3 regions of the Bordetella flabilis genome follow, and region 2 is predicted to be linked to each of the others. Evidence: predicted binding sites of a transcription regulator. Region 2 holds the regulator's gene; each other region holds the start of a gene.
What was found. Region 2 encodes HrcA, which represses chaperone genes, less so after heat shock. Its sites were predicted from a motif close to TTAGCACTCNNNNNNNNNGAGTGCTAA; they were not measured.
Positions count from the first base shown of each region.

Region 1: the regulator HrcA is predicted to act here: its motif matches at 7,332-7,358, upstream of rpoH (RNA polymerase sigma factor RpoH).
Region 3: the regulator HrcA is predicted to act here: its motif matches at 4,589-4,615, upstream of groES (co-chaperone GroES).

Region 1 is NZ_CP016172.1:158,271-168,474, forward strand. It holds gene BAU07_RS00770 (glutamate synthase-related protein) at 1-3,085, opposite strand, end outside; gene BAU07_RS00775 (hypothetical protein) at 3,485-4,204, opposite strand; gene BAU07_RS00780 (S-(hydroxymethyl)glutathione dehydrogenase/class III alcohol dehydrogenase) at 4,499-5,605, shown strand; gene fghA (S-formylglutathione hydrolase) at 5,605-6,465, shown strand; gene BAU07_RS00790 (hypothetical protein) at 6,539-7,228, shown strand; gene rpoH (RNA polymerase sigma factor RpoH) at 7,407-8,291, shown strand; gene BAU07_RS00800 (phosphodiesterase) at 8,577-9,317, opposite strand; gene BAU07_RS00805 (cation:proton antiporter) at 9,676-10,204, shown strand, end outside.
Region 2 is NZ_CP016172.1:4,584,968-4,595,171, reverse strand. It holds gene recN (DNA repair protein RecN) at 1-1,536, opposite strand, end outside; gene BAU07_RS20430 (NAD kinase) at 1,544-2,443, opposite strand; gene hrcA (heat-inducible transcriptional repressor HrcA) at 2,562-3,566, shown strand; gene hemH (ferrochelatase) at 3,615-4,697, shown strand; gene grpE (nucleotide exchange factor GrpE) at 4,846-5,445, shown strand; gene BAU07_RS20410 (YbbN family protein) at 5,509-5,844, shown strand; gene dnaK (molecular chaperone DnaK) at 5,940-7,865, shown strand; gene dnaJ (molecular chaperone DnaJ) at 8,037-9,158, shown strand; gene BAU07_RS20395 (2Fe-2S iron-sulfur cluster-binding protein) at 9,292-10,204, opposite strand, start outside.
Region 3 is NZ_CP016172.1:683,332-693,535, reverse strand. It holds gene pdxR (MocR-like pyridoxine biosynthesis transcription factor PdxR) at 1-409, shown strand, start outside; partial or broken gene BAU07_RS03070 (LysR family transcriptional regulator) at 637-1,108, opposite strand; gene BAU07_RS03065 (serine hydrolase domain-containing protein) at 1,321-2,634, shown strand; partial or broken gene BAU07_RS26655 (NmrA family NAD(P)-binding protein) at 2,698-2,988, shown strand; gene BAU07_RS03060 (aldo/keto reductase) at 3,146-4,165, shown strand; gene groES (co-chaperone GroES) at 4,670-4,957, shown strand; gene groL (chaperonin GroEL) at 4,993-6,636, shown strand; gene BAU07_RS03045 (GNAT family N-acetyltransferase) at 6,866-7,456, opposite strand; gene BAU07_RS03040 (hydroxysqualene dehydroxylase) at 7,570-9,060, shown strand; gene BAU07_RS03035 (acetoacetate decarboxylase family protein) at 9,159-9,890, opposite strand.

The DNA.
Region 1 (10,204 bases), 1.4 Mb from region 2:
TGTATTCGGACACCTTGTGGCCGGGCAACTGGCCGCCCTCGCCCGGCTTGGCGCCCTGCGCCATCTTGATCTGGATCTGGTCGGCGCTGCTCAGGTATTCGGCGCTGACGCCGAAGCGGCCCGAGGCCACCTGCTTGATGCGCGAGCGCAGCGAGTCCCCGGCCTTCAAGGGCACGTCGGCTTCGATACGGTCGGTGCCCAGGACGGAGGCCAGGGTGTCGCCGTCCTTGACGCCGCTCTTGCCTTCGCGCAGTTCGGCTCGGTAGCGCAGTTCGTCCTCGCCGCCTTCGCCGGTGTTGGACTTGCCGCCGATGCGGTTCATGGCGACGGCCAGCGTCGAGTGCGCCTCGGTGGAAATCGACCCCAGCGACATTGCGCCGGTCGCGAAACGCTTGACGATGTCCTTGGCCGATTCCACCTCTTCCAGCGGAATCGCGCGGGTGGGATCGAAGCGGAATTCGAACAGGCCGCGCAGTGTCATGTGGCGGCGGCTCTGGTCGTTGATGATCTGCGCGTATTCCTTGTAGGTGCGGTAGTTGTTGGCGCGCGTGGCGTGCTGCAGCTTGGCGATGGAATCCGGCGTCCACATATGTTCTTCGCCGCGCACGCGGAAGGCGTACTCGCCGCCCGCGTCCAGGTCGTCGGCCAGGACCGGGTCGTTGCCGAAGGCGGCGCGATGCAGCCGCAGCGCTTCCTCGGCGACCTCGAAGATGCCGATGCCTTCCACCGTGCTGGAGGTGCCGGTAAAGTACTTTTCCACCAGCGCGCTCTGCAGGCCAACGGCCTCGAAGATCTGCGCACCGGTATACGACATATAGGTCGAGATGCCCATCTTGGACATGACCTTGTTCAGGCCCTTGCCGATGGCCTTGATGTAGTTCTTGACGGCCTTGTCGGCGTCGGCCATCCGTTCCAGCGATTCGAGCGCCAGGTAGGGGTGGATGGCTTCGGCGCCGTAGCCGCCCAGCAGCGCGAAGTGGTGCACTTCGCGCGCGGAGCCGGTTTCTACCACCAGGCCGGTATTCGTGCGCAGGCCGGCACGGATCAAATGCTGGTGGATGGCCGAGGTGGCCAGCAGCGCCGGGATGGCGACGCGTTCGGCGTCCACGCGGCGGTCCGAGACGATCAGGATGTTGTAGCCGCTTTGCACTGCGTCGACGGCGCGCGCGCACAGCGCGGCCACGCGCGCTTCGATGCCCTCGCGACCCCAGGCAGCCGGATAGGTGATATCCAGCTCCAGGCTGCGGAACTTGCGGCCCGTCACCTGCTCGATGTCGCGGATCTGCGCCATGGCGGCGAAATCCAGCACCGGCTGCGCGACTTCCAGGCGCAGCGGCGGATTGACGTTGTTGATGTCCAGCAGGTTGGGCTTGGGACCGATGAAGGACACCAGCGACATCACCATCTGTTCGCGGATCGGGTCGATCGGCGGGTTCGTCACCTGCGCGAACAATTGGCGGAAATAGTTGTAGAACGGCTTCGGGCGGTTCGACAGCACGGCCAGCGGCGCGTCGTTACCCATGGAGCCGACGGCTTCCTCGCCGGTGGTGGCCATGGGTTCCAGGATGAATTTGTAGTCTTCCTGCGTCCAGCCGAAGGCCTGCTGGCGATCCAGCAAGGTGGCGGTGGGCGCGGCCGCGTCGGCGGGCTGGCGCGGCGCGGGCAGCGATTCCAGCTTTACCCGCAGGCGCTCGATCCACTGCCGATATGGCCGCGAATTGGCCAGCTGCGACTTGATCTCCGCGTCGTCGATGATGCGGCCCTGTTCCAGGTCGATCAGGAACATCTTGCCGGGCTGCAGGCGCCATTTCTTGACGATGCGGTTTTCCGGGATGGGCAGCGTGCCGGCTTCCGACGCCATGATCACCATGTCGTCGTCCGTTACCAGGTAGCGCGCCGGGCGCAGGCCGTTGCGGTCCAGCGTGGCGCCGATCTGCCGGCCGTCGGTGAATGCCACGGCCGCCGGGCCGTCCCACGGTTCCATCATCGCCGCGTGGTACTCATAAAAAGCACGGCGGCTTTCGTCCATCTGGGTGTGCTGCTCCCACGCCTCCGGGATCATCATCATCATGGCGTGGGCCAGGGAATAGCCGGAATTCACCAGTAGTTCCAGGCAATTGTCGAAGGTGGCCGTGTCGGATTGGCCTTCGTAGACGATGGGATACAGCTTGGGCAGATCGTCGCCCAGCACCGCCGACTGCATCATGCCTTCGCGCGCGCGCAGCCAGTTGAAGTTGCCCTTGACCGTGTTGATTTCGCCGTTGTGCGCGATCATGCGGTAGGGGTGGGCCAGTGGCCATGCCGGGAAAGTATTGGTGGAAAAACGCTGGTGGACCAGCGCCAGGGCCGAGATGGTCCGGGTATCGGCGAGGTCGCGGTAGTAGCGGCCGACCTGGTCGGCCAGCAGCAGCCCCTTGTACACCACGGTGCGCACCGAGGCCGATGGCACGAAATATTCCTTGCCGTGCGCCAGGCGCATGTTCTGGACGGCGTGGCTGGCGGTCTTGCGGATGACGTACAGCTTGCGTTCCAGCGCGTCCGGCACCATCACGTCGGCGCCGCGCCCGATGAACAGTTGGCGGATGACGGGCTCGCAATCCCGCACGGCGGGCGACATGGGCATGTCCACGTCCACCGGCACGTCGCGCCAGCCGAGCACCACCTGCCCTTCGGCGCGCACGGCGCGCTCCAGTTCCTGTTCGCAGGCCTGCCGCGACGCGGTTTCCTTGGGCAGGAACACCATGGCCACGCCATATTCGCCCGGCGGTGGCAGGACGATGCCGCGCTGGCCCAGTTCTTCGCGGTACAGGGCGTCCGGGATCTGGATCAGGATGCCCGCGCCGTCGCCCATGAGCTTGTCGGCGCCGACGGCGCCCCGATGATCCAGGTTTTCGAGGATCTTCAGCCCCTGCTGGATGATGGCGTGGCTTTTGCGGCCCTTGATGTGGGCCACGAAGCCCACGCCGCAGGCGTCATGCTCGTGCCGGGGATCATAGAGGCCTTGCGCCGCGGGCAAGCCGATGCGGGTGGCGTCGATGGCGCGCGCGGGCACGGGACAGGAGTCGGTGGAGGTCGGTACGGTCATGAAGCGCTCCAGGGCTTGGGGCTGCTGAAAAAGGGGCTGCCGCGCCATGCTGCGGCGCAAGGTGGGACGATACCGCGGCGACATAGGGGCCGCAACAAAAACAAACAGGGTGCGTCCCCGTTATATCGTAGCGAAAAATCTTCTGAAGTTTAATGGTGACGCATTGTGGTGGCATCCGGGCGTCCGCGGCGAGCGGCTCGAGATTGCCTTGCGGGGACCGGCGCGCCTGGACCATAGAGGTCGATGCGCTCTCCCGATCCGCTCCCGGCTCCCATTGTCGTGGTGTGTCACTGTTTTTATGGCACCACGCCCTCCCGCCCCTTCCTCGCGCCATGTGCGTGCAGGCAACAAAAAACCGGGTCTTGCCCGGTGATGGTGCGGCGCCCCTACTGCGGGCATCTAGGTCGATTCCGCTTCCGCGGACGGAGGCGCCGGCTTCTTGCGCGGACGTCCGCGCTGCCCCGGCGTGACGCGGCGGCTGGCGGTATGGGCCAGCATGGCGATGAAATCGGCGCCGCCCAGTGCCCACTGCCCTTGCACGGCCTGGTCGATGCGGACGATCTGCTCGCGCGTCAGCCCGTCCTGCAGGCGGCGCCGGTAATTCGCTTGCCGGTCGAACGGCGTGTTGCCGCAAGACCAGTAGTCCGCATGGTCGGACATCCAGCCGGCTTGCGGCTGGCCCATGCCCGTGTGCCCGGATGCGGACGACCAGGGCCAGAGTTCCGGGTCGTGGGTCGCGCCGCTGCGCGCGGGATAGGTTTCCAGCCAGACCAGGGCCGGCAGGACCCAGGCGCCCGGTTCGACCAGGGCCGAGCGATAACGCCCGGCGAATACGCGCCCGCCACGCAGGCGCGCCGCCAGGTTGCGGCCGAGGGTCTGCATCAGGCGGGGCAGGCCTTCGCCATCCACGGGCGTGGCCAGCAGCAGGATGCGATCCGTCGCCAATAGCCATCCATGCAGCGCCACCCGGTTGCGGGTCGCGGTCTCGCCCAGCCATGCCGCGATCTGGTTCAGCGTATCAGCCGGCGCCGGCTGCGCCGGGGCCGCCAACGGGTTGATGAAATTGGCTTGCACGAGTTGCGGCAGTCCGGGGGCGTACAGTCGGGGCAGGCGAGCCATAGGGTGTCAGGGCCGGGGCGTGCTGGGAACGGGACGTTCGCGCGGGAATAAATGGTACCGCGTAAACGGGATGGCGCAACAGTGAGTTTTCCCCGACGCCGCCGCGTCCAACGCCATGGCGTCGCGCCGGTCCAGGGTTGCGGGTCACCGGTAGCCGTCCATCCGGACGAGCGCATCCGGATCGTAAGGTGTTATGGGGCTGCGGCGCGCGGTAACATCCTTCTGTTCGAGGGAAGGGCGGCAGGCGTACATGCCGGCACCGCGCGCCTCCCTCCGGCCTTCTCAGGAGCACGCATGAAGACAAAAGCCGCCATCGCCTGGAAAGCGGGCGCCCCGCTGACCATTGAAGACGTGGACCTGGAAGGCCCGAAGGCCGGCGAGGTGCTGGTCGAAGTGAAGGCGACCGGGATTTGCCACACTGATTACTACACCCTGTCGGGCGCCGACCCGGAAGGGCTGTTCCCCGCCATCCTGGGCCATGAGGGTGCCGGCGTGGTACTGGAAACCGGCGCGGGCGTGACGGGGCTGAAGCCGGGCGACCACGTCATCCCTCTCTATACCCCCGAGTGCCGCCAGTGCAAGTTCTGCCTGTCGCGCAAGACCAATCTGTGCCAGGCGATCCGCGCCACGCAGGGCAAGGGCCTGATGCCCGACGGCACGTCGCGTTTTTCGCTGGGCGGCAAGCCCATCCACCACTACATGGGAACGTCGACCTTCGCCAATCACATCGTGGTGCCCGAGATCGCCCTGGCCAGGATCCGCGAGGACGCCCCCTTCGACAAGGTCTGCTATATCGGCTGCGGCGTGACCACCGGGGTCGGCGCCGTGGTCTACACCGCCAAGGTCGAAGCGGGCGCCAACGTGGTCGTGTTCGGCCTGGGCGGGATCGGCTTGAATGTTATCCAGGGCGCCAAAATGGTGGGCGCCGATAAGATCATCGGGGTCGATATCAACCCGCGCCGCGAAGCGCTGGCGCGCAAATTCGGCATGACGCACTTCGTCAACCCGAACGAAGTGCCCAACGTGGTCGACCACCTGATCCAGCTCACCGACGGCGGCGCGGACTATTCGTTCGAATGCGTCGGCAATCCGAAGCTGATGCGCCAGGCGCTGGAGTGCTGCCACAAGGGCTGGGGCCAATCCATCATCATCGGCGTGGCCGCGGCCGGCGAGGAAATCGCCACCCGGCCTTTCCAATTGGTGACGGGCCGTGAATGGAAGGGGTCGGCGTTCGGCGGCGCCCGGGGCCGCACGGACGTGCCGCGCATCGTCGACTGGTACATGGAAGGCAAGCTCAATATCGATGACCTCATCACCCATACCTTGCCCCTGGACCGCATCAACGACGGCTTCGACCTGATGAAGCGCGGCGAATCCATTCGTTCGGTGGTGCTCTACTGATGGCCGACCTGGAAGTCCTGGCCCAACACCGGTGTTTCGGCGGCTGGCAGCGCGTCTACCGCCACGATTCCGCGGCGATCGGGCTGCCGATGCGCTTTTCGGTGTACACGCCGCCGCAAGCGGAATCCGGACCTGTGCCGGCCCTGTTCTTCCTGGCCGGCCTGGAATGCACCGAGGAAACCTTCATGGTGAAGGCGGGCGCCCAGCGCTGGGCGGCGAAGCATGGCCTGATGCTGATCGCGCCGGACACCAGCCCGCGCGGCGCCGGCGTTCCCGGCGAGGAGCAGGACTGGGACCTGGGTACGGGCGCGGGTTTCTACCTGGACGCCAGCGTGCCGCCGTGGGACACGCACTACCGCATGTACAGCTACATCACCGAGGAGCTCCATGGCATCGCCGGGCAGCTCGGCGCGGCGTCGGGGCGGATCGGCGTGTCCGGACACTCGATGGGCGGACACGGCGCGCTGGTACTGGCCTTGCGCAATCCGGCATTGTTCCGCTCCGTGTCCGCCTTCGCCCCGATCGCGGCGCCCAGCCGTTGCCCGTGGGGTCAGAAGGCGTTTTCCCATTACCTGGGCAGCGATCGCCAGGCCTGGTCGGCGTACGACGCCACCGCCTTGATGGCGGCGATGCGGGCGCCGTTTCCGGAAGGCATTCTGGTGGACCAGGGTCTGGCGGACCGCTTCCTGGACACGCAGCTCTACCCCGAGGTTTTCGAGGCTGCGTGCGCGCAGGCCGGGCAGCCGCTGCAACTGCGTCGGCACGAAGGCTACGACCACGGCTATTACTTCATTTCCAGCTTCATGGAAGACCATATCGCCTTCCATGCGCAGCGGCTGGCGGTGGGACGGACCGGGTGACAAACGCGGTAACGGCAAGGCTTGACGGCCTCTATATACTGAAAACTCGTTCCCTACATCGAGAGGCCCGGCATTGATCGACGGCATGGCCCCTACCGTCTGGATACTGGCGGCCGCCGCTGTCGGCGTGCTTATCGGCCTGGGCCTGTCGTTCGGCAAGGGCGGGCCGCGCGACGCGCGCGGACGGCGGCAGTTTCGCCTGCGCCCGGTGCGGCGGTTGGTGGGGCTGCTGGTGCTGGCGCTGGCCTGCGTGTCCGGGATGCTGGGCCTGGCGCTGTACCAGTTTTTTCGGCTGACTTCCGACGAGCCCGTGGCGCGGGTAGTGCTGCGCCAGCAGGGGCCGCAGCAATTCATCGCCGCGGCGGAGTTGCCTGGTACGGCGCCCCGGGAATTTTCCCTGCGCGGCGACGAATGGCAGATCGACGCGCGGGTGGTGCGCTGGCGTCTCCCGGCCTTGCTGGCCGGCGTGCCGCCGCTCTACCGCCTGGACCGACTGTCGGGTCGCTATGCGGATCCGGCGGCGGACCAGTCGGGCCCGCGCACGGTTTATGCGCTGGGACCGGCAGGCATTCCCGACCTGGGGCGTCTCAAGCAGCATTTTCCGAATTGGCTGCCATTCGTGGACGTGCAGTACGGCAGCGCCGCCTATATGCCGATGTTCGACGGCGCACGCTACGGGGTATTCCTGGACCCACGCGGCGCACTGTTCATCCGGCCTGACGACGCCGCCACCGCCGCAGGCCTGAAACAGCGCGGCTGGTAGCAACCGCGCCCCGCTCGCCGTCTGCCCCTGGCGCCGCCCGGGGCCGCGTACCGTGCGAAACATGGCCTGAAAGAGTGAACTTCCGGTGCACCGGCATGTCGAATTAGCACTCCCCAATCCAGAGTGCTAACATCGCCGAATGCGTTCTACACATAGTCGTTTCCTGGAGCACAACACCATGAAACAAAAAGGTTCCTCGTTGGCCGTTTCCGGCAACGCGCTCACCCTGGCCATCGCCAACCCGGGCGCCCTGGGAACGATCGACGCATACATTTCCGCCGTAAACCGTCTGCCGGTCTTGTCTGCCGAGCAGGAGACCTCCCTTGGCCGTCGCCTGCGCGACGAGGACGACCTGGACGCCGCGCGCCAGCTGGTGCTGTCGCACTTGCGCCTGGTGGTGTCGATCGCCCGCCAGTACCTGGGCTATGGCCTGCCGCATGCCGACCTGATCCAGGAAGGAAACATCGGCCTGATGAAGGCGGTCAAGCGCTTCGATCCCGAGCGCGGCGTGCGCCTGGTGTCGTTCGCGGTCCACTGGATCAAGGCCGAAATCCACGAATACATCGTGCGCAACTGGCGCCTGGTCAAGGTGGCCACCACCAAGGCGCAGCGCAAGCTGTTTTTCAACCTGCGCAGCATGCGGCCGGACGGCAAGACGCTCGATACGCAACGCGTGGACGATATCGCCCGCGAACTGAACGTTCGCCGCGAGGACGTCAGCGAGATGGAAGTGCGCCTGTCCGGGCGTGACATGTCCCTGGAGGCCCAGGACGACGATGACGACGCCTACGCGCCCATCGCCTACCTGTCCGACGAGGGCCGCCAGGAACCGACCCGGGTCCTGGAGCGCAAGGCGGTGGACGAACTGCAGAGCACCGGCCTGAACAACGCCCTGGAAACGCTGGATCCGCGTTCGCGCCGGATCATCGAGGCGCGCTGGCTGAAGGACGATGGCGGCACCACCCTGCACGAGCTGGCGGACGAATTCGGCGTATCGGCCGAGCGTATTCGCCAGATCGAGTCCGCCGCGATGAAGAAGATGCGCGGCGCCCTGGTGACGTAACGCAAAGATACAAACCCCACGAAAAATCCAGGGTGGGCAGGAAACTAAATTGCCGGGACACAGCCTAATCTTGTGATTCCGCGCTGCGGCGCAATGCCAGGTGCGGGATCGTGTCACCTGTCTCGGCTTCTCCTCTTTCCCCTCCCCTATGGGACAGGTGTTTGGCGGGGCACCTCTTGTGGTGCCCCGTTTTTTATTGTCTGCTGCCCTGCGCAGCGCCGTGCTTCGCCGCACGGCAAATGACAAGAGCGCGCCGGCCCGGGCTGGCGGCCGGCCCTGCGCCGTTCACGCGATCCGGCTTTCCTCCACCAGCCCCCATTCCCGCATCATCGCCTGCCACACGGCCGCGTCGAGTCGCCTGACTCCCGTGGCAACGGAGCTGTCGGGATACAACTTGAGCCAGCGGTAGCCTGGCGGCTGCGCATCCAGGCGGTGCCGGCCGTCGCGGATGGCGAACTGGAAGCAGGTCGACGGTGTGGCCAACATGCGGATGCTGCCGCGCCGGCGATCGAATTCCTGGTGCACATGGCCCCACAGAAGCAGCCGCGTATTGCGCCAGCGCGCCAGGTGCCGGAACAACTCGGCGGCGTTGTCCAGCATCATCGGGTCGCGCCAATCCGCGCTGAGCTGCACCGCATTGTGGTGCATGGCGACCAAGGCGGGGCGGCCGTCCGCGGTCGCCAAGGCATGATCGAGCAGTTCGAATTGCGCGCGTTCCAGGTGCCCGGCATTGGAGCCATCGGCACGCGAGTCCAGGAGGACGATGCGCCAGGCGCCCAGGTCGGCCACCGGCTCTGTCCACGCGCCCAAGATGCGTTGCAGGGCCGCCGGCATGTCGTGGTTGCCGGGCAGGCATCGCGCCGGGATGCCCAGGGCGCCGACCGCCTCGGCAAAACGCCGGTAGGAAGCGTCGGTCCCGTCATGCGAGAGGTCGCCGGTGGCCAGCAGCAGATCGGCGTCGCCGTGGTCGCGCCGGATGGCGTCCAGCACGGCGCGCAAGCTGGCGTCGGTGTCCACGCCAAGCATAAGCGCGGGTTCCGCGAACAGATGCGGATCGGTCAACTGGACGAGCAGTGCGGGATGTGCGGCGGCGTCGAGCGATATCCCGTCCGCGCCGGTGCGGGCCTGCCGTATGGAGGAATGCTGTGGGATGGTGTGCAACGGCGGCTCCGGAGGGTTTGCGTAGGGGCGTGCCTACGTTAGCGAAAACGCGCTCGCGCCGGCATCCACCAAATCGTGCTGCCCGTAACGAAACGTGCGATGCCGCGCGCATTCCAAGCAGGGCCCTGGGCCGCTCGCCCTTCATGCTTGCACATGCCGATAAACGGTGAAAACCCGCTATCCTTGCCGGTACACCACAACGAGATGACGGGGATAGAACAAGATGGATGTAGGGGTACTGGTCTTCGGCCTGGCGACCTTGCTCACGCTGGTCTGCTTCATGCCGCCGCTGGCCGGCCGGCTGAAGCTGCCGTATTCCGTTTTGCTGGCCATCGTCGGCTGTCTGCTGGGCATCGTGCTCCATCTGCATGGCTGGGCGCCGCCGGGGCTGGGCGGCATGCTGGATTCGCTCGAGAAGTTCGAGATCTCCTCGGAAACTTTCCTTACCGTTTTCCTTCCTGTGCTGCTGTTCGAGACGGCGCTGTCCATGAACGTGCGGCGCCTGATGGATGACATCGGCCCCATCCTGATGATGGCGATCGTGGCCGTGTTCCTTTCCACCATCGTCGTGGGCTTCGCCCTGAGCAGCCTGTCGTCCTACAGCCTGGCGGCCTGCCTGCTGCTGGGCGCCATCGTGGCCACCACGGACCCGGCCGCGGTGGTGGGCATCTTCCGCGAAGTGGGCGCGCCCAAGCGGCTGACCACCCTGGTGGAGGGAGAAAGCCTGTTCAACGACGCGGCGTCCATCGCCC
Region 2 (10,204 bases):
GATGCGCGAATGCGTGGTGCCGCTTTTTTCCGCCTTGCTGACCTGGTAATGCGCGCCGCCCCGGGCGGCCACCTGCGGCAGGTGCGTGACGCACAAGACCTGGTGCCGCTGGCCCAGCTCGCCCAGCAGGCGGCCGACGACCTCGGCCACCGCGCCGCCCACGCCGCTATCCACTTCGTCGAAGATCAGCGTCGGGACGCGCGCGGCGCGGCTCGCGATGACCGACAGCGCAAGCGAGATACGCGATAGTTCGCCGCCGGAGGCAACCTTGCCCAGGGGACGGGGCGAGGTGCCCGCATGCCCCGCCACCAGGAATTCGACCGCGTCGTCGCCATGGGCGGATGGCGCGGCATTTTCCACGGCGACCTCGAAACGGCCCCCTTGCATGGCCAGCGCCTGCATGGCTTCCGTGACCAGCTTGCCCAGCTCCTTGGCGGTCTTGCGCCGCGCCGTGGACAGCTTGGCGGCCGCCTTGGCGTAGTCGGCCTGGGCCGCTTGCGCCTGGGCGCGCAGGGCATCGATGTCCGAAGCGGCAGCCATGTCGGCTAACTGCGCGTGCAGCGATTCACGCAACGCGGGCAAGGCATCCGGCTCGGCCTTGAACTTGCGCGCCAGGTCGAAGATGGCGCCCAGCCTTTCCTCGGCCTGTGCCAGCCGCGCCGGGTCCAGCTCCACGCGGCTGACGTAATTGTTCAGGTCGGATACCGCTTCGGCGATGGCGATGCGGGCCGACTCCAGTTCATCGCACACGCCCTGCAGTGCCGGATCGTGCCGCTTCAGCTGCTCCATCATGTGCACGGCCGCCACCACGCGGCTGTGCGCGGAGTCGTCGTCGCCGTCCAGCGCTTCCAGCGTGCGCGATGCGCCGTCGAGCAGGGATTGGGCATGGGCCAGCCGGGTATGCTCCTTCTGCAAGGTGTCCCATTCGCCGGGGCGCGGGTCGACCTTGTCGAGTTCGTCGGCCTGCCATTGCAGGCGCTCGCGCTCCGTTTCCAGCGTCGCGCTATCGCGTTCCGCCGTCTCCAGCTGCCTGGCGACCTGCCGCCACCGTTTCCACGCCTGGCCCACGACCTGGCGCAGTTCGCCGTGTCCGCCATGCGCATCGACCATATCGCGCTGGGCGTCCGGCCGCAGCAGGCTTTGATGCGCATGCTGCCCATGGATATCCACCAGGCTGTCGCCCAGCTCGCGCAATTGCGCGATGGTGGCGGGTACGCCGTTGATGAAGGCGCGGCTGCGGCCCTGGGGATCCACCACGCGGCGCAGGACGAGCTCGTCTTCGGCGTCGATCTCGCGTTCGGCCAGCCACGGCCGCAGCTCGTCCGGCGTATCGAAGACCGCGCTGATGTCGGCGCGCGTCGCGCCTTCGCGCAGTACCCCGGCGTCGGCGCGTTCGCCAAGCGTCAGGGCCAGCGCATCGATCAGGATGGATTTTCCGGCGCCGGTTTCGCCGGAGAAGACCGTGAAGCCGGGACCGAAATGGATATCGGCCTTTTCCACGATGACGAAATCCCGGATGTGCAACGTGCGGAGCATGTGCGGGTCATTCTCCGGAATCGCTGGCCTGCGGCATCAGGTTCCAATGGAGCTTGTGGCGCAGGGTCGTGAAGAAGCTATAGCCTTCGGGATGCAGGAAGCGGATGGTGTGCGGGGCGCGGCGGACAACGATGCGGTCCCCCGGCTGCAGGTCCGACCACGTCTGCATGTCGAAGTGGCAGGACGCACCGTGCTCCACCCGCCCCATGCCGATCAGCGTCATCGTCAGTTCTCCATTGTCGGGAATGACGATGGGCCGGTTCGACAGGGTTTGCGGCGCAACCGGCACCAGAACCATGGCCGTGATGCCGGGATGCAGGATGGGGCCATTCGCCGACAGGGCATAGGCGGTCGAGCCGGTCGGCGTGGCGACGATCAGGCCGTCGGCACGCTGGGTGTACATGAAGACGCCATCCAGTTCGACGCGGACTTCGATCATGCCGCCGCGTCCGGCGCGGTTCAGGACCACGTCGTTCAGCGCGGACGCCGAGTACATCTGCTGGTCGCCGCGCCAGATACTGCCTTCCAGCAGCATCCGGTCTTCCGCCTTGAAGTTGCCTTCCAGTACGCGACCCAGCGCATTCCTGGCGTCCTGCAGCGGAATATCCGTGATGAACCCCAGGCGCCCGTGGTTCACCCCGACGAGCGGGACGCCATGCGGCGCCAGGTATCGCGCCGCGCCCAACATGGTGCCGTCGCCGCCCATGACGACGGCCAGGCTGGCCTGGCGCGCGATGTCCTCCAGGCTGGCGACGGGAAATTCCGTCAAACCGGTGTTGTGCGAGGTGTCGGCTTCGATAAGCACGGCACGGCCGGCCTCTGTCAGCATCCGGGCCAGGACGCGCAGCGGCGCGTCCAGGCCGGTATCCTGGTGCCTGCCGATGAGGGCGACGGTCGGAAAGTGCATGGCTGGCGGCGGGCGTCCGTTTGAAGTTTGAGCTAGGATTGAACGATTATATGGGGCCATATTTGTCTTTGCGGGACAAAATTGGCACCGTTGCAAAAAGATTCCATAGAATAGCGACATGGACGACCGCGCACGCGCATTACTGAAGGCGTTGATTGAACGCTATATCGCCGACGGCCAGCCGGTCGGCTCGCGCACGCTTTCCAAAGTGTTCGATCTTTCGCCGGCCACCATACGGAATGTGATGGCGGACCTGGAGGAGTCGGGCCTCATCCATAGCCCGCATACCTCGGCCGGCCGCATCCCGACCCCGCGGGGTTACCGTCTTTTCGTCGACTCCCTGCTGGCCGTGCAGAACTATGACATGCAGGCCTCGCATATCGGCGAAAGCCTGCCGGCCGCGGAGCCGGCGCGCGCGGTCAACGCAGCGGCGGCCCTGCTGTCCAACCTGACCCAGTTCGCCGGCGTCGTGCTGACGCCCAAGCGGGCGCAGGTTTTCCGGCAGGTCGAGTTCATCCGTCTTTCCGACCGTCGTGTACTGCTCATCATCGTCACGCCCGATGGCGACGTCCAGAACCGCATCCTGTTCGTGCAGCGGGACTATGCCGAACATGAACTGGTGGAAGCGGCGAACTTTTTCAACGTCCACTTCGCCGGCAAGTCCTTCGACGCGGTGCGCCGCACCCTGGCCACCGAGCTCGCCCAGTTGCGCGACGATATTTCGCGCCTGATGCAGGCGGCGGTGGAGGCGGGTACGGAAGCGGCGGAGGATACCGATTCCGTCGTGATCTCCGGCGAACGCAAGCTGCTCGACGTGACGGACATCGCCTCCGATATGGACAGGCTGCGCAGGATGTTTTCCCTGTTCGAAAAGAAAACGGACCTGCTGCAGCTGCTCGACGTATCCAGCCGGGCGCAGGGCGTGCAGATCTATATCGGCGGCGACTCCCAACTGCTGCCGCTCGAAGAAGTGTCGGTCATCACGGCGCCGTATGGCGTGGACGGCAAGGTGGTCGGCACGCTGGGCGTCATCGGCCCCACGCGCATGTCCTACGAGCGCGTCATTCCCATCGTCGACATTACGGCCCGCCTGCTGTCGAACGCCTTGAGTCATAACCATTAATATCCGGGGCGGCCCGTCGGGGGGCCCAGACGGCTGGCGAGGTATTGCGTGTTCCTGCGTGCGTTCAAATATATATGGCCCGAGCGTTTCCTTCCTGAACCGGAGCGCGGCGATCCTTTCGCCGAGCAACCGCCCTCCGGGCCCGGGAAGACCGGTGTGCTGTTGGTCAATCTGGGCACCCCGCGCGCGCCCACCCGCACGGAGATCCGCCGCTATCTGGGCGAGTTCCTCTCCGACCCCCGCGTCATTGAGATCCCGCGGTATCTGTGGTGGCCTATCCTGCATGGGCTTATCCTGACCCTGCGTCCGAAGAAGCTGGTGCCGCGCTACCGCGACATCTGGATGGACGAAGGTTCTCCGCTCATGGTCTATAGCAGGCGCCAGGCCGAAGGCCTGGCGCAGACGCTGGATCAGCGCGGGATTCACGTCGAGGTCGCGCTGGGCATGCGCTACGGTTCGCCGTCGGTGTCCAGTGCCCTGGCGGAGCTGCGCGGCCGGGGCTGCGAACGTATTCTGGTGGTGCCGATGTACCCCCAGTACGCGGCCAGCACCACCGCAACGGCCGTGGACGCGGTGACGCGCCATGCCGCGCGCCTGCGCGACCAGCCCGAGTTGCGCTTTATCAAGCGCTTTCATGACGACCGCGGCTATCTGGAAGCCGTGGTTGGCCGTATCGAGGGATATTGGCGCGATCACGGACGCCCCCAGAAGCTGGTCATGAGCTTCCACGGCCTGCCGCGCTATTCGGTGGAGCTGGGCGATCCTTATTACCAGGATTGCCTGCGCACCGGCCGCCTGCTGCGCGAACGCCTGGGCTTGATGCCGGAGCAGGCGCAAGTGACCTTCCAAAGCCGGTTCGGGACGGCTCGCTGGCTGGAGCCGTATACCGCCCCGACCCTGATGGAGATGGCACGGGACGGCGTCACGGAGGTCGACGTGGTGTGTCCGGGCTTCGTCGCCGATTGCCTGGAGACGCTGGAGGAAATCCAGGTGGAGTGCCGCGATGCCTTCGTCGGCGCCGGCGGCCGCCGCCTGCGCTATATCCCGGCGGTGAACGACGACCCGGCATGGGTCGCGGCGCTCACCGATATGGTGCAGCGCAACCTGCAGGGCTGGCCGACCCAGCCCTGACGCGGCCGCCCTGGGCAGACGGGTGGAGCGGGGCGCGTGGCGTCCCGTTCGCGTTTTTTTTGGCCCCCTTTGATAAACCCGCCTTGAAATGGGGGCATTGGTCCCCATAGTCGATCGCGAACGTATTCGTTTACCTGGAGGAAAGTCCATGACGGCACAGAACGAGCCTGCCGAGAAAAGGCCCGATACCGACGCGGTCGCCCAGCCCGCCGACGCTACCCCGGCACCGGAGTCCGCCGCGCCTGGCGACCCGGGGCAGGGGGGCAACACGCCCCAGGACCCGATCGCGGAGCTGCGTGCCCAACTGCAAGCGGCCCAGGCCAGGGCGGATGAGCACTACGACCTGCTGCTGCGCACCCGCGCCGACGCCGAAAATGTCCGCCGGCGCGCACAGGAAGACGTTTCCAAGGCGCACAAGTTTGGCATCGAGTCATTCGCGGAAAGCCTGGTGCCGGTCAAGGACAGCCTGGAAGCCGCCCTGGCTCAGCAGGACCAGACCGCGGAAGCCCTGCGCACCGGTGTGGAAGCCACGCTCAAGCAGCTCAGCGCCGCATTCGAGCGGAACCGGCTGATGGAAATCGCCCCGGCCGTCGGCGCCAAATTCGACCCGCACCAGCACCAGGCCATATCGTCGGTACCGTCGGAGCACCCTGCCAATACGGTGGTCCAGACCCTGCAGAAGGGCTACCTGATCGCCGATCGCGTGCTGCGTCCGGCGCTGGTGACGGTCTCGGCGGGCCAGGGCTGACCGGAGCGCATCGTGGCGACCCCCCAGGCTTTCGATCCCGCGCAGGTCTTCGAGCTGTTCCGCATGCGGCCCGTCGATAGCGAGGCTTTCGACCGGGACGTGGTGCAGGCGCCCGGCGACGACCTGCGCTGCGTATTCCTGTGGGGCAACGACTGCTACAACTGCAATGTGTTCAAGCAGACCGCGCTGCTGCACAAGGATGCGTTGCTGGCCCTGGACCTCACCTGGTTCGAGGCCAACGTTTACGCGGATGTGGCGCTGGGGCGGCGTTTCGCCCTGCATGGGGTGCCGACCTTCATCATGTATCGGGCCGGCAAGCGGCTGGGGCGCATCACCGGCTGGCCGGGACTGCCCCAGTTTTCCGAAGCCGTTGTCCGGCTGCGGGCTGCCCCGGCGTGAATCCGGGCTTGAAAACCCTGACGGCAGCCCCACTTATCCGTTATCCGAGTTTTTTCACCATCCACGAATAAATCGAACTCTCAAGGTAATCCATCATGAGCAAGATCATCGGCATCGACCTGGGCACCACCAACAGCTGCGTGGCTGTGATGGAAGGTGGCCAGGTGCGCATCATCGAAAACGCCGAGGGCGCCCGTACGACGCCCTCCATCATCGCCTACATGGACGACGGCGAGACCCTGGTGGGCGCGCCCGCCAAACGGCAGGCCGTCACCAACCCGAAGAACACGCTGTATGCCGTGAAGCGCCTGATCGGCCGCAAGTTCGAGGAAAAGGCGGTGCAGAAGGACATCAACCTGATGCCCTACAAGATCGGCAAGGCCGATAACGGCGACGCCTGGGTCGAGGTGCGCGGCAAAAAGCTGGCGCCGCCCCAGGTGTCGGCCGAAGTGCTGCGCAAGATGAAAAAGACCGCCGAGGATTACCTTGGCGAGGAAGTCACCGAAGCCGTGATCACGGTGCCGGCGTACTTCAACGACAGCCAGCGCCAGGCCACCAAGGACGCCGGCCGCATCGCCGGCCTGGAAGTCAAGCGCATCATCAACGAGCCGACCGCGGCCGCGCTGGCCTTCGGCCTGGACAAGACCGAAAAGGGCGATCGCAAGATCGCCGTGTATGACCTGGGCGGCGGTACCTTCGACGTCTCGATCATCGAGATCGCGGACGTCGACGGCGAGAAGCAGTTCGAAGTGCTGTCCACCAACGGCGACACCTTCCTGGGCGGCGAGGATTTCGACCAGCGCATCATCGACTACATCATCGCCGAGTTCAAGAAGGAACAGGGCGTCGATCTGTCCAAGGACGTGCTGGCCCTGCAACGCCTGAAGGAAGCGGCGGAAAAGGCCAAGATCGAGCTGTCCTCCAGCCAGCAGACCGAAATCAACCTGCCGTACATCACGGCCGATGCGTCGGGTCCGAAGCACCTGAACCTGAAGATCACGCGCGCCAAGCTGGAAGCGCTGGTCGAGGAATTGATCGAGCGCACGATCGAACCGTGCCGCATCGCGATCAAGGACGCCGGTGTCAAGGTGTCGGATATCCATGACGTGATCCTGGTGGGCGGCATGACCCGCATGCCCAAGGTGCAGGAGAAGGTCAAGGAATTCTTCGGCCGCGAGCCGCGCAAGGACGTCAATCCTGATGAAGCCGTGGCTGCCGGTGCCGCCATCCAGGGTTCGGTCCTGTCGGGCGACCGCAAGGACGTGCTGCTGCTGGACGTGACGCCGCTGTCGCTGGGGATCGAAACCCTGGGCGGCGTGATGACCAAGATGATCCAGAAGAACACGACCATCCCGACGCGGTTCTCGCAGACGTTCTCGACGGCTGACGATAACCAGCCGGCGGTGACGATCAAGGTGTTCCAGGGCGAGCGCGAGATCGCCGCGGGCAACAAGGCCCTGGGCGAGTTCAACCTGGAGGGCATTCCGCCCTCGCCCCGTGGCGTGCCGCAGATCGAGGTGACCTTCGACATCGACGCCAACGGTATCCTGCACGTGTCGGCGAAGGACAAGGGCACGGGCAAGGAAAACAAGATCACCATCAAGGCGAACTCGGGTCTGTCGGAAGAAGAGATCCAACGCATGGTGAAGGATGCCGAAGCCAACGCCGACGAGGATCACCGCCTGGCCGAGCTGGCGCAGACACGCAACCAGGCCGACGCCCTGGTGCATGCGACGCGCAAGTCCCTGACCGAGTATGGCGACAAGCTCGATGCTGCCGAAAAGGAAAACATCGAGAACGCCATCAAGGATCTGGAAACCACGCTGAAGGATGGCGACAAGGCCGCGATCGACGCCAAGGTCCAGGCCCTGTCCACCGCGTCGCAGAAGCTGGGCGAAAAGATGTACGCCGACATGCAGGCGCAGCAGGCCGCGCAGTCGCAGACGGCGGCGGACAACGCCAAGCCGGCTGACGACAACGTGGTCGATGCCGACTTCAAGGAAGTGAAGCGCGATCAGTAATGAACGACGCTTCGGCTTGACGCCCCGACGCCCGGACCCGGAGTATTCTCCGGTCCCGGGCGCGGTCGTTTGAGCCGGGCATCAAGGTGCCGCCTCGTGCAGCACCGGGTCGGCGGCCATTGCCTGTGCGGTGGCAGCGCCCCTCTGTAGAAAAGAAGCCTCTGGAAGATCATGGCAAAACGTGACTATTACGAGATTCTGGGTGTTGCGAAGAACGCCTCGGACGACGACATCAAGAAGGCCTATCGCAAGCTGGCCATGAAATACCATCCGGACCGCAATCCGGACAACAAAGAGGCCGAGGAAAAGTTCAAGGAGGCCAAAGAGGCCTACGAAGTCCTGACCGACGACCAGAAGCGCGGCGCCTACGATCGATATGGCCATGCCGGTGTCGACCCCAATGCGGCCGGCATGAACGGCGGCATGGGCGGCGGCTTCGCCGATGCGTTCGGGGATATCTTCGGTGAAATCTTCGGCGGCGCCGCGCGCCGCGGGGGCGGTCCGCAGGTGTACCGCGGCGCGGACCTGAAGTACGGACTCGAAATCACGCTGGAGCAGGCGGCCAACGGCTTCGACACGGAAATCCGTGTGCCCAGCTGGGAAAATTGCGATGTGTGCCACGGCAGCGGCGCCAAGCCCGGCACCTCGCCGAAGACCTGCCGTACCTGCGGCGGCGCCGGCGCCGTGCGCATGCAGCAGGGCTTCTTCAGCGTGCAGCAGACCTGCCCGACCTGCCATGGCAGCGGCAAGGAAATCACCGATCCCTGCGTGGCGTGCGACGGCGTCGGCCGCATCCGCCGCAACAAGACCCTGCAGGTCAAGATCCCGGCCGGTATCGATGACGGCATGCGCATCCGCTCCGGCGGCAATGGGGAGCCAGGCATCAACGGCGGGCCCCCGGGCGACCTGTATGTGGAAATCCACATCAAGCCGCACAAGATTTTCCAGCGCGACGGCGACGACCTGCACTGCGAACTGACCATCCCGTTCACCACGGCGGCGCTGGGCGGCGACCTGCAGGTGCCGACGCTCGGCGGCAAGGCGGAGATCTCCATCCCGGAAGGAACCCAGTCAGGAAAGACATTCCGCTTGCGCGGCAAAGGCATACGCGGTGTGCGCGGCACCTATCCGGGTGACCTGTATTGCCACGTCGTGGTCGAAACGCCGGTGCGCCTGAGCGACGAACAAAAGGCCATACTGCGCCAGTTCGAAGCGTCGTTGAACGACGGCGGCGATCGCCATTCGCCGCAAAGCAAGTCGTGGACGGACCGCGTGAAGGAATTCTTCAGCTAGGGCGCCACGGGCATCGCGCGGATACGCCGAGGCACCGATACCCGATCGTGCAAAGGCGGCGCGCGTCCGCCCGGCGCCGTGATCGGGCGGCCCCGCTGATCGGGTGCCTTATCGGGCGGTTCAAAGCGGCGGTTCAAAGATCCAGATGCAGCGCCGTGCAGCCTTGCGCCGGCATGGCTCGGCAGATCAGGGCCTCGTCGGGGCCTGCCTCCGCGGTGGGCGGTTCGGCGTAGGTCACGGAGCCGCTCAACACGCGCGTACGGCAGCTTCCGCAGTTCCCGCTGCGACAACTGAACTCCGGTGACAGACCCCGCTGTTCGGCCAGTTCCAGCAGCGTGCCGGCTTCGGGCGTCCAGCGCGCCTCCTTGGCGGTTCGCATGAACAACACCGGTACGGGCGTGGTGGATACCGGTACGGCCGGCGCGGGTACGGCGCCTTCATCCATCCGCCGCTTGACGCTGGATGGGCCGAAGGATTCGGCGTGGATGCGCTCGTCGTCCACATGCATGTCGCGCAGGCCGTCGTACATGTCCTGCATGAACGCGGCCGGGCCGCACAGGTAAAAGTCGTAGTCGTCCCAGGGCAGCGTCCGCTTCAGCAGGTCCATGGTGATACGGCCGGTGGCGTCGTAGTCCTTCCCCGCCTCGGCGCCTTGCGGATCGCCCAATACGCGGATATGGCGCATGCGGCCCTGGGCGGACTGGACCAAGGCATCGATTTCCGCACCGAAGGCTCGCTGGACCTGGCTCCGTGCAGACTGGAATAGCCACACTGGCCGCTGGTAACGCGTACGCAAGCCCTCCCGAACCAGGTGGCGGGCCATGGAAACGATCGGCGTCACGCCGACCCCGGCGGCCAGCATGACCACGGGCCGGCGCACCGCCGGGTCCAGCGTGAAGCTGCCGGCGGGGGCGCGCGCTTCGATGAGGTCGCCGGGCCGCAAGGCGTCGTGCAGGTGGCGCGAGAAGATACCTTCGCGCTTGACGCTGAGGCGCAGGAATGGGTCGGACGGCGCACTGGACAAGGTATAGGTGCGCAGCAGCGGC
Region 3 (10,204 bases), 1.9 Mb from region 2:
GGCGGAACGTCTGGTCGAAGTCGCCGCCGTGTTGGCCCCGGCTCCGAACCGGACTACCCAGTTGGCTGTTACGGACTTTCTATCCGATGGGCGCTTCCTGCGGCACCTGCGGCAGATGAAGGCTCTCTATGCCGAACGCCGCAGCCTCGCGCTAACGCATGTCAGCAGGTTTCTGCCGGGCACGCTGACGGCGGGCCTAGGCGTGATCGCACCGCTGCAACACACCGCCGACGACATCGCCGTGGTGCGTATCGCCCGCGCACATGGCCTCGCGCCTTCGGCGCTCTCCGCTTGGCACCTTTGCCGCGCTCACGCGCAACGTGGCTTGCTACTCAGCGTGACGAACCTGCACCGCGGCAACATAGACGCCGCATGCGCGACGCTCGCAAGAATCGTTGCATCTCATTGAGTCGCAGACCGCATATCCGTGTCGATCAAGCACGCAGCGTCGGAAGTCCGGTTCTCGTCGATACTGATGTCATCGGTCGGCGGCGGACTTCCGCCGACGCCCCACAACTGACGTTCGTGGCCTGGACGTGGAAGACCGCTGACAATGGGTAATCGGCCGATTCACCTCGCCTCGCCAGCTCGCCGCAGCAGCGCTAGCTCGTGCCGACGCGCCGGTTATTTCTGGTCAGCTCGCAGGGTGGATGTCCTGGGCTCGCCGAACCGTAGCGCGAGGTCGAAGCCGTCCATGACGAGGTCATCCAGACTGTCTCGCGCCATGAACCCGATCTCGAGCTCCGGGTGCGCGTCCACGAACTCGTTGAGCCGTTGCCCGAGAATGACGCGGTGGGAAACGGGGTCCAAATTGACTCTCGGCTTTCCGCGCACAGCCGACGCGCCACCTGCGGCGGCAGCGGCTGCTTCCTCCAGCCCTGTGAGATGGGGCATGACCTGCTCGCAAATCGGCGGCCTTCTTCTGTCAGGGAGACGGAGCGTGTCGTTCGGTTGAAGAGCCGAATCTTCAGATTTCTTTTCCAGCCTGGCAATCGCCCGACTGACGCCTGGCGGCGACATTCCCAGCACTTCCGAAGCGGCGCCCTGCATCGACTACCGCAGCGAACACGCTGATGCCGCCGGACAGCTTCTCGCTACTGCATTTCATGGTCGCGCTCGTACCGCGGATGATGGATCGCCAGTGATCGACTTAAGGACAGCACAGCATCATCGCACCGGACAGCCATGCCGTACAGATTTCAATCATGCCTCATTAGTGACTCAGCGTCACTTATCTAATGCTATCCATGTCATTTTGCTTTTGGCGGATTTCCGCAGAATGCACCTCACCGAAACATTGTTCATTCAGAGGAACTCCAAATGACTGCACGACTGAATCGTCGACACCTTCTGAAGGGTGCGTCGAGCCTGCTATCCGTCGCGACGCTTGGCGGATTCGCAAGCCGTAATGTACTGGCTGCGCCACCCCGTTCAACAGGAGACGCGGTGCTGATCCAGCACCCCGCCTACACATCAATCGATCAATGCCTGCAAGGGGCGGTCGACGACGGCACGGTAGCCGGTGTTGTCGCCATGGGTGCAACGGAACGCGGGCTCGTGTACGAGGGAGCGCGCGGTCGGGCTAATGTTCATAGCCGGGAGACCATCGGCCCCGACACGATCTTCTGGCTCCTGTCGATGACCAAGGCGATTACTGCCACCGCTTGCATGCAACTCGTCGAACAGGGCAGGCTGCGGCTAGATCAGCCGGCTTGCGAGATCCTCCCGCAGTTGAAGGCGCCGAGGATTCTCGAGGGGTTCGACGCTTCAGGGCAGCCGAAGCTGCGCCCCGCGCGTAACGCGATCACGGTGCGTCATCTGCTGACGCATACCTCTGGTTTCACATACAGCATCTGGAGCGACAGGCTTAGCCAATACGAAAAGGCGACGGGCATGCCCGACATCGGCTACTCGATGAACGGCGCATTCGCGGCGCCGCTCGAGTTCGAGCCCGGCGAGCGCTGGGAGTACGGCATCAGCATGGACTGGATCGGCAAGCTGGTCGAAGCGGTGACGGACCAGTCGCTGGAGGTCTACTTCCGCGAGCACATCTTCGAACGGCTGGGCATGCGTAACACGGGCTTCCTGATCGGCAGTGCGCAGAAACAACGCGTCGCCACCATGCACAGGCGTCAGGGAGACGGGTCACTGGCGCCCGAGCCGTTCGAGATCAACCAGCGACCTGAGTTCTTCATGGGCGGTGGTGGACTGTTCAGTACGCCGCGCGACTACATGGCGTTCCTGCAGATGCTGTTGAACAGCGGCACGTATCGCGGCGAGCGCGTGCTGCGTGCCGACACTGTCGCGATGATGTTCCGCAACCAAATCGGTGATCTGCAGGTTAGCAAAATGGAGACGGCCCAACCGTCGTGGTCGAACAGCTTCGACCAGTTTCCGGGCGCAGCGCACAAGTGGGGATTTTCGTTTGACATCAACACACAGCCCGGACCACACGGACGCAGTCCGGGCAGCGTGAGCTGGGCCGGGCTGCTGAACACGTACTTCTGGGTGGATCCCGTCAAGCGCGTCGCAGGATCGCTTTTTACACAGATGCTGCCTTTCTACGATGCCCGAGTGGTGAATCTTTACGGGCAGTTTGAGCGGGCGCTTTACGACGGTCTGCGGCGCGCCTGACCACTTGGCGGCCGCTGCTTCGGCGCGGAACCATTTTATTTGCCCATGTAAAGAGAAAGAGCAATGTTTGCGATCACGGGAATCACGGGCAAGGTCGGCGGCGAAGTCGCCCGCCGGCTTCTCTCGGCAGGTCAGCCGGTGCGTGCCGTTGTGCGCGAACTAACACGAGCAGGTCCGTGGGCAGCGCGCGGCTGCGAAGTCGCGACGGCTCGCATGGAAGACGCTGCGTCGCTCACCGCTGCGTTCGAAGGCGCAAAGGGTGTTTTCATCCTGCCTCCTTCCGAGTTCGATCCGGAGCCTGGATTTCCCGAGGCGCGGGCGGTGATCGACGCCATGTCGAAAGCGATTGTGAAGGGCATCCTGATGAAATAGCCCGCGGTGATGTCGAGCTTGAGACGGTTCTGGGCAAGCTCGTGTCACGCCCCGTCTGAACGAGACTGGTCGGCCGACGCGGGCAACCGCACGTCGCCCGACCATTGCATCACATTGCCGTACATACAAGGAATACGCTATGGAATACAGCACACTAGGTCGAACCGGCCTGCGCGTCTCACGGCTGAGCCTCGGCGCAATGACGTTCGGTGCCGGCTCAGGCATCTGGGGCGACATTGCCGGGCTGGACGCCGGTCAGGCCGCCCGGCTCGTCGCGATGGCCGTGGAGCGCGGCGTCAACCTGATCGACACGGCGGACGCTTACTCGCAGGGCAGCTCCGAAGAAGTTGTGGGGCAGGTTCTAAGCACGCTGGGCCTCGATGAAAGCCGGATGCTCGTCGCGACCAAGGTCCGACTACGCACCGGCTCCGGCCATAACGATGTGGGGTTGGGCCGCTCGCATATCATGCGCACGGTGGAGACAAGTCTGAAGAGAATCGGCCGAGATCACATCGACCTGTTCCAACTGCATGATCGCGACGCGCTTGTGCCGCTCGATGAAACGCTTCGTGTTCTCGATGATCTGGTCACACAGGGTAAGGTACGTCACATCGGCGTGTGCAATTTCAGCGCTGCTGATATCGAGCGAGCGTTCGGCATCACGACCCGCACAGATCGCATACATCTTGCGAGCAATCAGGTTCATTACTCGCTGACGAGTCGCGACATCGAGCACGAGATCATGCCTGTCGCTGCGACAAACAAGCTGGGCCTGCTGGTCTGGAGTCCGCTCGCAGGCGGTTACCTGAGCGGCAAGTACGCTCCGACCGGCGATTCCGCCGGGCGCCGTGCGAAACTCGACTTTCCGCCCGTTGATGCAGTCAGGGCCGAGCCGATCCTCAAGGTTTTGCGTGAAGTGGCCAGCGAGCTGGCCACTATGCCAGCGCCAGTCGCACTGGCGTGGTTACTCGCGCGCCCGCAGATTACTTCTGTCATCGTCGGAGCCCGGACGCCCGAGCAGCTCGCGGCAAATCTCGATGCGCAAAACCTTCTGCTGACCCCTGAACAGCTCGAGCGCCTCGATAAGGCCTCTGCGACGCAAGAGCCGTTTCCGCACTGGATGCAACACTTCCATGACCGCGACCGCGTTCCCCGGTGATTAACAACGGGGCGGTACAGATTTTGCGGTGCGCAGCGTCCTGCGCTCACTACACACGTGCCCTGTACGGCAGCATATGATCGAACCGCGGTCGCCCGGTCTTTGTGGTCGACGGACCGAAATGGATCGATAGCGCTCGTCCGCCTTTCTGGGGCCGGGGGTAATGGATGTCGTGGGGTCCCCGGTCACGTGAAGCCGGCCACTCGCCTGGCGCCCGTCACGTAGTCCTAGTTCCTTAACTTCTCCAAACATGGCCAGCACGGAAAATTGGGGACGCCGCGAATTCCAACTTGAACGACATGAATTCCAAGTTGAATGACATTCGACATGAAATTCGACAATTGGATGACATTCGACATCTTGCCGGTGTATTTGTAACACGCCGGCCCTTGCCCCTTGAAGGCTCCGAAACCGCCCCTATAATTAGCACTCGCCGCCGCCGAGTGCTAACACCCCGGTGGCCTAGTGAGACAACCCTTTCGTAATGAACTACAGGAGTTCTTCATGGCCCTGCGTCCTCTGAATGATCGCGTGATCATCAAGCGTCTGGACAACGAGCGCAAAACCGCCTCGGGCATCGTCATTCCCGAAAGCGCGGCCGAGAAACCCGACCAGGGCGAAGTGATCGCTGTCGGTCCCGGCAAGCGTACGGAAGACGGCAAGGTTCTGCCGGTTGACCTGAAGGCTGGCGACAAGGTGCTCTTCGGCAAGTATGCCGGCCAGACCGTCAAGGTCGATGGCGAGGAGCTGCTCGTCATCCGCGAGGAAGAAATCCTCGCCGTGATCCAGTAATTCCCCCAAATACCGAATTCCAGTAAGGAAAGACTATGGCTGCCAAACAAGTCCTGTTTGCCGATGACGCACGCGTGCGCATCGTGCGTGGCGTGAACATCCTCGCCAACGCCGTCAAGACCACACTGGGCCCCAAGGGCCGCAACGTCGTGCTGGAGCGCTCTTTCGGCGCCCCCACGGTGACCAAGGACGGCGTTTCCGTCGCAAAGGAAATCGAACTGAAGGATAAGTTCGAGAACATCGGCGCCCAGCTGGTCAAGGACGTCGCCTCGAAGACCTCCGACAACGCCGGTGACGGTACCACGACCGCCACGGTCCTGGCCCAGTCCATCGTCCAGGAAGGCCTGAAGTACGTCGCCGCCGGCTTCAACCCGATCGACCTGAAGCGCGGGATCGACAAGGCCGTCATCGCCGCCGTCGCCGAGCTGAAGAAGCTGAGCAAGCCCGTCACCACCAGCAAGGAAATCGCCCAGGTCGGCTCCATCTCGGCCAACAGCGATTCCTCCATCGGCCAGATCATCGCTGACGCGATGGACAAGGTCGGCAAGGAAGGCGTCATCACCGTCGAAGACGGCAAGTCGCTGGAAAACGAGCTGGATGTCGTCGAAGGCATGCAGTTCGACCGTGGCTACCTGTCGCCCTACTTCATCAACAACCCCGACAAGCAAGTCGCGGCTCTGGAAGATCCGTTCGTCCTGATCTACGACAAGAAGATCAGCAACATCCGTGACCTGCTGCCCGTGCTGGAGCAAGTCGCCAAGTCGAGCCGTCCGCTGCTGATCATCGCCGAAGACGTCGAAGGCGAAGCGCTGGCCACCCTGGTTGTGAACAACATCCGCGGCATCCTGAAGACCACCGCCGTCAAGGCGCCTGGCTTCGGCGACCGTCGCAAGGCCATGCTGGAAGACATCGCCATCCTGACGGGCGGCGTGGTCATTTCCGAAGAAACCGGCATGTCGCTGGAAAAGGCCTCGCTGCAAGACCTGGGCCAGGCCAAGCGCATCGAAGTGGGCAAGGAAAACACCACGATCATCGACGGCGCTGGCGACAGCAAGTCGATCGAAGCGCGCGTCAAGCAGATCCGCGTGCAGATCGAGGAAGCCACCTCCGACTACGACCGTGAAAAGCTGCAAGAGCGCGTGGCCAAGCTGGCCGGCGGCGTTGCCGTGATCCGCGTCGGTGCCGCGACCGAAGTCGAAATGAAGGAAAAGAAGGCCCGCGTCGAAGACGCCCTGCACGCCACGCGTGCCGCGGTGGAAGAAGGCGTGGTGGCTGGTGGTGGCGTGGCCCTGCTGCGCGCCAAGCAAGCCATCGCCGACCTGAAGGGCGATACGCCTGACCAGAACGCCGGTATCAAGCTGATCCTGCGTGCCGTGGAAGAGCCTCTGCGCACCATCGTCGCCAACGCCGGTGAAGAAGCCAGCGTGGTCGTCAACGCCGTACTGAACGGCAAGGGCAACTACGGCTACAACGCCGCGACCGGCGAGTACGCCGACCTGGTCGAGCAAGGCGTGCTGGATCCGACCAAGGTCACCCGCACCGCCCTGCAGAACGCTGCGTCCGTCGCCAGCCTGCTGCTGACGGCCGAGGCCGCCGTGGTCGAACTGGCCGAAGATAAGCCCGCTGCCCCGGCCGGTATGCCCGGTGGCATGGGCGGAATGGGCGGCATGGACTTCTAAAGAGTCCTGTCACCCGATGCTCCGGGCATGCCCGGAGCCTTCGCCTGATGGAAAAGCCCCGAGGGTAACCTCGGGGCTTTTTTGTCGCGGGATACCCGCGATGTGGCGGGTGCACCGCGGCTTCGCCACGCCGCTTAACCGGCCCTTGAAATCCGGTACAGCACGTGCCTGGACAGCGGGTGGTCGCCCGGCAAGGCCGGATGTGCAAAGTCGGCGCCTGGATCGTGCGTCATACCGATGCGATCCATGACCCGACGCGACCGGCGTTCGCCGGCACCGTGAACGAGACGATCTCGTCCAGCCCCAGTTCATTGAATCCGTAGGCGACGACAGCACGTGCGCCTTCGGTGGCGAGACCCAGTCCCCAGAACCTGCTGCCCAGCCGCCAGCCGATCTCGAAGCAAGGCGCAAAAGGCGCGGCGAAGTCCTGGTACTTCATCCCGATGAAACCGGCCAGCTCGCCGGATGACTTCAGTTCCGCGGCGAAGAAGCAGCAGCGGTGGCGGGCATAGAGCCCATTCTGGGTATCAAAGAACTGTCTCGCCATGTCCGGCGTGACGGGCCCCGGCAGGAACTCGGTCACCCGTGCGTCAGCATTGAGCGCGACGTATGGAAGTAGGTCATCGTCTTGCCACAGGCGCAAGCAGAGGCGTGGAGTCTGCAGGACACCGCCGTTCGTGTTGGCTCCGGTCATGGTATTGGGCAATGAAATCCAATGGCGGATGATAAGGCGGAAAAGGACGAGCATCCCGCCCGGCCGGTGAAGCCGCTTGGCATATCCGCTTGCCGGCCGGTCGGCACCGGCACGAAAGCTGCCCATGCCGCCCGCAAGTCCACCGGCCACCCACGCATTGCCGCGGACGCCGCCCGGCCGAGCCGTTCAAAGGAAACCAACCCGACGCGCCCACACCTGGCTCGTCGCCTGGAGCATGCATGCCACCCGCTTCCCCACGCACTGGCCAGGACCCCGACGCGGTCATCATCGGCGCCGGGATCGGCGGACTGACGTGCGCCAGCCTGCTGGCCCGCGCGGGCCTCCGGGTGTTGGTGGCCGAATCCAGCGATGTCCCGGGCGGGCGCGCCCGCAGCTGGCAAGATCCGCGCACCGGCGTAACCGTGGATATCGGCCCCCATATCCTGCTGAACAAGTACGCGAATATGCGCGCCCTGATGGCGCGCCTGGGCACCGAGAAGCAGGTTTTCTGGCAGACGGAGGAATTGCTGACCGTTCACGACCAGGGCCGCGCGATCCACTTCAAGGCAGGCGGGCCGTTGCCCGCGCCGCTGCATTACGTCCGCAATCTGCCGCGCATTCTGCCCAGCGTGCCCTTGCGCCACCTGTTGTCGAACATGCGCGTGGCCTGGCGCACCCTGCGCAGCAGCGCGGGCGACATCCGCGCCATGGACGGAGAATCGGGAAGGGCATACCTGCAGCGCATGGGCGTGAACAGCAGCTTCATCGATTGGTTTTGGGCCTCGGCGTCCATGGCGCTGTTGAATCTGCCGGTAGAGCAGTGCTCCGCGGCGGCCCTGATGCGCTTGTTCGCGCAGATGATGGGACATAACGATGTGGCCTTCGGCATTCCGGCAACGGGCCTGAGCGAGCTGTACGCCTGGCCCTGCGTGGCCGATATCGAGCGGCACGGCGGAGAGGTGCGCTTCGGTTGTGGCGCGACCGCGCTGCAAACTGCCGACGACCGTGTCGACGGCGTCGTGCTGGGCGACGGCACGCATCTCCGGGCTCCCGTGGTCCTGGCCGTTCCACCCACCGCCCTGCCTGCGCTTCTGCCCGATGCGCATCCTCTCGCCGCGCGGGCGCGGCATTTCGAGCCCAGCCCCTACGTCAGTTGCTACCTGTGGTTCGACCGCAAGCTGACGCCGACCCCCTTCTGGGCGCGGCCATGGTCTCCCGCCACCTTCAATACCGATTTCTATGATCTCGCCAACGTCCGGCCGCCCGCAATGTCAGCCGTCCGCACGGGCTTGGCGGGTGTTACCCATGATGCGGGCTCCATGATGGCGACGAATATCATCTGGAGCCATCGCGCCGCCCACCTGTCCGATGAAGAGATCATCGCCGCGACCGTCGCGGAGATCGCCGACTTCGCGCCCCTCGCGCGGAGCGCACGCCTGCTTGCCACCGCCGTGCACCGCATTCCGATGTCCGTGCCCTGCGCGCGGCCCGGCATCGAAGGCATGCGTCCACCGGTGCGCCTGGAGAAGGATCTGTTCCTGGCCGGCGACTGGGCGGATACGGGCTTGCCCTTCTGCATGGAAAGCGCGACGCGTGCTGGCGCACTGGCAGCGGAGGCCGTCCTGGCGGAGCGCGGACGTCACGTAGCGCTGGCCTTGCCCGCGCCTGAACCGGGCGGCCTGTCGCGTTTGTTGCGACGCAAGCCTTGGCGCGATGGCGTCGCGGGCTAGCCCGGCGCGATGGCGGCGGCATCGGGATACCTTCCCAACATGACGAGGCGCGCCTGCCACATGCGGCACGTCAGGTCACCCTCCACGCGCGACGCACGTCAGGCGCCAAAAGACAGCCGCATGGAGGTCAGCCGTGCGCTGACGAAGGGGCGCTTGCCGCGCAGGAACGACAGTGGACCGTTCGCGTCGAAATCCCAGTCGGCGTGCCCGAGCACGAGCTTGCCCTGCGCACGGCAAGGGGTAGGCAGCGGACCTCCCTCCCCGGCCTGCACGATCAGGCCGCGTGCGGGCAAGGCGACCGGGATCGACAGACGGCGGGTGAAACGCAGCGCCGCCACCAACCCGCCCGGCGCGGCCAGGCGGCCGGCGAACCCGCCGGCGCCCACGTCGCCATCCATGTCGAAATGGCCCAGCCGTTTGGGCACGCGCCACAGGTCCAGGCCCCCTTCAGCGGCGGCGGGTTCGCTGACCCAGACCTGGTGCAGCGTCGCCGCCGGCGGCAACATGCCGGGATGGCGCAGGAGTACGCCGGCGGCGAGTTCGTCGTAGCTGAGGGTGCCTCCGGGCAGATACCTGGCCCAGACCAGGAAGAAGAAACAGCGCCGGCCGATGCGCATATAGCGGGTGCCGGGCACAGGAAGGGAAATCAGCGCCGTGTCGATCAGCCAGGCCGATATGCAAGCATCCCCGTGCAGATGCCATGGCGCGCCGGGGTACGCGGGCAGCGCACGGGCATTGGTGATACGTCCCGTGGCCCCGGAACCTTCCGGTCCGCCGGAATCGTCCCGCCTATCCGCCCGATCAGCGTTATTCGCGTCGCTCGCATCCATGGTCACGCCGTGATGTGGTGTCTGCCTGAACCCGGCTTCCCCGGGCACGTACCGCGTCGAACCCCGCAGCCCGCATGCCCGGCCCACCCCTGACGGTTTCGAGGCGCCAGTATTATTAGCAGGGAACGCGGCAGGACGGGTAATCCCTGGCACCTATCGGGGGCCCTGCCTTTGTGGCGAGGTGCCGACGCAACTGGTAAGGTCTTGCACGGCTCACCGATCATGCCCTGGCCTGCGCGCCGCACGCGTGTGGCGCCACGGGAACATCGGTTGCTCTCCACACGTCAAGGCGTGGCCGGTGACAGGCACACGTT